DNA from 2 places in the Chitinophaga sp. CC14 genome. Region 2 is predicted to be linked to the other one. Evidence: riboswitches for the same ligand, from Rfam matches in the RefSeq annotation. Region 2 holds a riboswitch; the other holds the start of a gene.

Region 1 (2,412 bases), 180 kb from region 2:
TTTCTACTTCAAGAATTTGAATTTGTGCCACAACCTGTGGCACAATTACCCTGGTCTTATCAACGACTCCTGATTTCAAAAATAAAAGAGAGGGTGTCTTAAAAGTAAATTTGAGGCACCCTCTCTTTATTTCATCCTCTACTCATGAAACACAGGCATGGCCGGGAAATACCATCCGTTGTAAGTGAGTGTTTTTTTCAGTGTAGCGGTAGTAGCGTCATACATCAGGACCCTGTTCACATCTCCGGTGAAAGAGCCATTCAATGTAGTCATTACCAGTTCATTTTTATCCTTGTTATACGCAGCACCGGCGCCATAGAAATATTGGCCTGAAGGCAGTGTGATAAAAGGAGATGCAAGCGATGCGGTGTTGCCAATGATATAGCGGTACAATTGGGTACCACCGGCAAAACCGTTGTTACGCACAATGTAAACAGCATTCTCTGTTGTAGAGGCAGTGATCGCCGCGTGGCGCCATGCTCCCCACGGAGATGGTACTGTGAAAGGCAGTTTCACGGCAGTGCGCACCAGTGTAGCGGGGTCTATGCGGATCAGGGAATCGGAGTTGGTGGCATATACGCCGCCATCTTTACCGGCAGCAAAGGCCAGGTTGGCTGCGCCGAATTTTTTTACTACAGCGTACGTGGTGCTGTTTAGAGCAACGATACCATCTGTTTGGGACAACACAAAAATATAGCTGCCGGCTTTTAACATATCACCGGTGTAACCGGCTACACCAGTTACTTTAGCGCCTACTGCAAGGGAAGGTAACGTAATGGGATATACGCCATCGCTTGCACTCAGCAGTCCACGGGTGGCATCCACACCAATAAAGGCATGACCATCATTACCTGGCAGGGTAGTGATACGGCCGGTTTCAGCCAGGCTGCCTGCATCTGTTACTACCAGTGGTCCGCCGGCTTTTACAACGATATACATTTTGCCGTTGAATACAGTGGCATACTGCAGGGTATTGGAAGGGCCGCCCAATGCGCCTGTGGGGTTTTCTGCATGGTAAATGTTGGGGACAAGACTGTCGCCGCTGTAGGAATAGAAATGCAGATCGCCGGTACCATGACCAAACCATCCTTCGTTAGCGATAAAGAATCCATTGCCGTATTTACCGGCGATTAATGATGCCGTAACGCCGCCGGTACCCGCTTCGTTGGTGCGTTGGCGTTCGAGGGGTTGTAAGGCATCATCTTTTTGACAGGAAGCAACAAACAGCACTAATGCTGCAGACAGAAAGGATAATAACTGTTTTTTCATATTTATTGTTTTGTTAAGAAAATACAACGCACTTTTCTCCGGGGTAAAAACCCCGGAAAAATGATCATAATACCGGTTATCCTCCGGCATCACGCCTAAGGCTAAACGAAAAAAATAACAGCGCATAAATGGCTGGCAGGCCTACATTCATGGCATTTCACCCGAAAGCGTTGAATGATCAATTACAAAAGGCAGGTCTTCTGGCTTACCTGCTTTTCCGGGACCTTCCCATCTGCCGGACAGGCAGACAGTGGTATGGAGTTCATCCGGAAAAACAATTTATCTGACGATAAATGCAGGATTACAGCTACGGGGATAGCTCCGGTTTTACACCGGATTCCCTTTTAATCCGCCGCGGGGCGGAACCAAATGCGGAGGCAAACCTACGGTAATTAGGTATAAATGCCAAAATGAAGTGGAGGAGGGTGTGGGCAATGGATGGATGGCTCCTTTGTGGCCCGTATGTTGGCCCCTTTGTGGCCCCAATAAAAAAAGCGTGATACAATTCAACATTGCATCACGCTTTCGTAAAAAGCACGTATATAAAACTTATCCTTTCATCTGCCACGCCTTTGTTTTCGTAAACGCCCTCAATCCCTGGTGCGATAACGTTGCGCCAAAACCTGAATGCTTTCTGCCTGCCCACGGTAGTCCTGCTGTAACCCGGTCGCAGCAATTCCAGTAGCCGGTGCCTGCATTTACCTGTGAAAGAATTTCCTGCGCACGTTCCCCGTTGGAAGAGTATACCGAAGCAGTGAGCCCGTACTCCGTATCGTTCATCAGTTCGATGGCTTCTTTATCACTGCTTACTTTCATGATGCCTATCACCGGACCAAAGCTTTCTTCCTGCATAATTTTCATGTTGTGATCCACATCTGTGAGGATGGTGGGCTCAAAGAAGTTGCCTTCATGTACAATGATATGGCCGCCAAGTTTCAGGGTGGCGCCTTTTGCACGCGCTTCCAGCACCTGGTTTTCGAGTACTTTTAGTTGTTCTTTCCTGGTGATGGCGCCAAAGTATACGCCGTCATCTGTGGGTAATCCCAGTTTCCAGGATTTAACTGCCTTTACAAATTCGGCTACATATTCGTCGTATACTTTTTCGTGTACGTAGATGCGTTCTACGGCACAGCAGCTCTGGCC
Region 2 (2,412 bases):
CATTTACTTCGTTGTAATAAGCGTCTGTTTCAATGCCTGCCTGTGTGATCCAGCTGTTGGCAAAGGTTTTATTCCAGGTGAATCCCACATCGTATTGTGTGGCGAATTCCGGCTTCAGGAAGCGGTTGCCGATCTCGGTATAATACAGGTCGTTAAAAGTAGGCATGCGGAAGATCTGTTTGTAAAACCCGCGTAGCCGGAAATCCGGCGAATTCGTGGGTTGCCACGAAACAAATACTGCCGGTGTAAATTTCTGCTGGTATGGCGCCGATGCATTTTTCTTTACTGTTTCGTTTACGAAGGTACCCAGCAGGCTGGCCTGTGCGCTGAAGCGGTTGAAGCTGATATTTGTGGCGGCGGCAGTCAGCGTTGTATAACGGGTAGGGTAGCTGAAGTTGGTAAGATCGGCATCCAGGCGGTTCCATTGAAAGTCGCCGGAAGCCGCGATGGTCCACCAGTTGGTGAGGGCATACTGGTGCGCCATTGAGAAATACATTTCATATTGGCGGTAGTGGTTATCGATATAAAGCCGGGCGGTATCCGGCGCCAGGAAGCGCGTATAGTCGTAAGCGTATTTTCCGTTCAGCAGGATGCTGTAACGTTTGGTGATATCTTTCCGGAAGGTGGATTGCACAAAGATGTTCTGATCCCATTGGCGGTCCACATGCCCGAATACGCCGTTGACGATGAATCCTGGCAGCCCGCGTTCCGACTGGTAATAATACACTTTGGTGCTCCATTCGCCGCCATTCAGCAGGCCATTGAATCCACCTTCCACACGCACGGCATTGATATCGCCATTCTTCCGGTAAGCGCTGGTATCATATACCAGGTGCCCGTTTTCATCGCGCTTCTGGTAAGAAAATTTATACCTGCCGGTTGCATTGATCCATTCGGTGCTGAAGGAGGCAGAAACTTTGCTGCTGATCTTTTGCTGCCACAGCAGGGATGGGTTGAACAGGCCAAAAGAACCGGTTTTTATGGTGCCCCTGAGATGTGTTTTTTCTCCGGGTGCAAATTTGGGTTTGAGAGAAGTGAGATAGATGGCGCCGGCTGATCCAAAGTCTTTCGCGGGCTGGAATATGTTACTTTTCTGCCCGTTGTACAGGGCAATTTCTTCCATATTATCCAGCGAAAACCGGCCCAGGTCTACCTGGCCATTCTGGGCGTTACCCAGTTGGATGCCATCATAAAATACGCCTACCTGGTTAGTGCCCATGCTGCGGATATCAACGGTTTTGAGTCCGCCGATACCGCCATAGTCCTTTACCTGCAACCCGGCGAAAAAACGGATTGCATCTGCCACGGAGTGACTGCCCAGCCGCTCCAGTTCTTTCGCCTGCATTTTCTGCCCGGGGCTTACTTCCCTGGCAGTGCGCGGCGCTGTAACGGAAACCTCCCGGAGGTCTTTGGATGTTACACTGTCGGCCTGTTGTGCAAAGGCAGCAACTACTCCGCAGAGTAATAGCAGCAACATCCCGGCGGCTTTCGCCGGTGTTTTGAAACGCATCATTCCCAAGCTTGTTAATGTTCCATCAACAGCTTTCGCAATAAGAAAAATAATCAGGAAAGAGACAAGATACGGGGGATACCCGCAGATTGAATTTATTCCCAAGCTTCATTCCACGAAAGCTTAAAAAATCAGTCGTATGGCAGGTATTCTGACTTATCTCTGCTTCAGGCGACCTTCCCATTGAACGTTCAACAGTGGTCTGATTGGCGATGCCTGAGCATTGTATGAGACTTACAGCAGCGGGACTGTCCGGGATTTTCACCCGAGTTCCCTTTTAATCAGGCATATCCGGAATGGACATACCTGAACCATAGCGGGGCAAAAGTAGGTTATTATTTGATCGATTCAAAACATGGGACAGATATCCGGACGGCAGGCAGCTTGCCGGTATCTGAACTGATCATGTGGAAACCTGCATTCACCAGTTCTTCGAAATTATGCCATGTTGGGTTGGTGGGGAAACAAATCCGCCGTTTTTGCCGCTTTTTGCCGGATTATGCCAGGCGCTTTTTATTGATAGTGTATGGGGAGTGTATCATGAGTGTATGGTGAGTGTATGGGAACAGTATGGGGACAGTATAGGGACTGTATGGGGAATACGATGCATAGACGACTCCTAAGTATCCAAGAAGTATCTGAGAAGTATGTGAGAAGTATGGAGGGAGTAATATCATCTCCCGGCGGCAGCTGCTTCCTCGCAATTATCTTTACGCCTGGTATCAATGAGATACTGGATCTTCCATCCATCGGGGAGCTTCACCATTTGAAAGGAGTCCACCCCGCAGTGGGAGAACTGTCCTTTGAAAAAGAAGCGGTAGGGCGTCCATACGGATGCCAGCCGGCCATCTATCAGGATGCTGCCAAACACGATACGCTCGTCGGCCGCATTTGCAGGCAGT

The links. A riboswitch is a leader RNA that binds a small molecule or an ion and turns the genes downstream of it on or off. The one in region 2 is predicted to bind cobalamin.
Region 1: it holds a riboswitch for cobalamin, as region 2 does, so the genes downstream of both, PV783_RS10205 (DUF5074 domain-containing protein) here and PV783_RS10985 (TonB-dependent receptor) in region 2, are expected to answer to the same signal.

Annotation. Positions count from the first base shown of each region.
Region 1 covers NZ_JARBFY010000003.1:65,623-68,034, forward strand. Annotated here, with positions in the region: gene PV783_RS10205 (DUF5074 domain-containing protein) at 139-1,269, opposite strand; cobalamin riboswitch at 1,442-1,654, opposite strand; gene PV783_RS10210 (aldehyde dehydrogenase family protein) at 1,819-2,412, opposite strand, start outside.
Region 2 covers NZ_JARBFY010000003.1:248,707-251,118, forward strand. Annotated here, with positions in the region: gene PV783_RS10985 (TonB-dependent receptor) at 1-1,513, opposite strand, end outside; cobalamin riboswitch at 1,634-1,841, opposite strand; gene PV783_RS10990 (nuclear transport factor 2 family protein) at 2,184-2,412, opposite strand, start outside.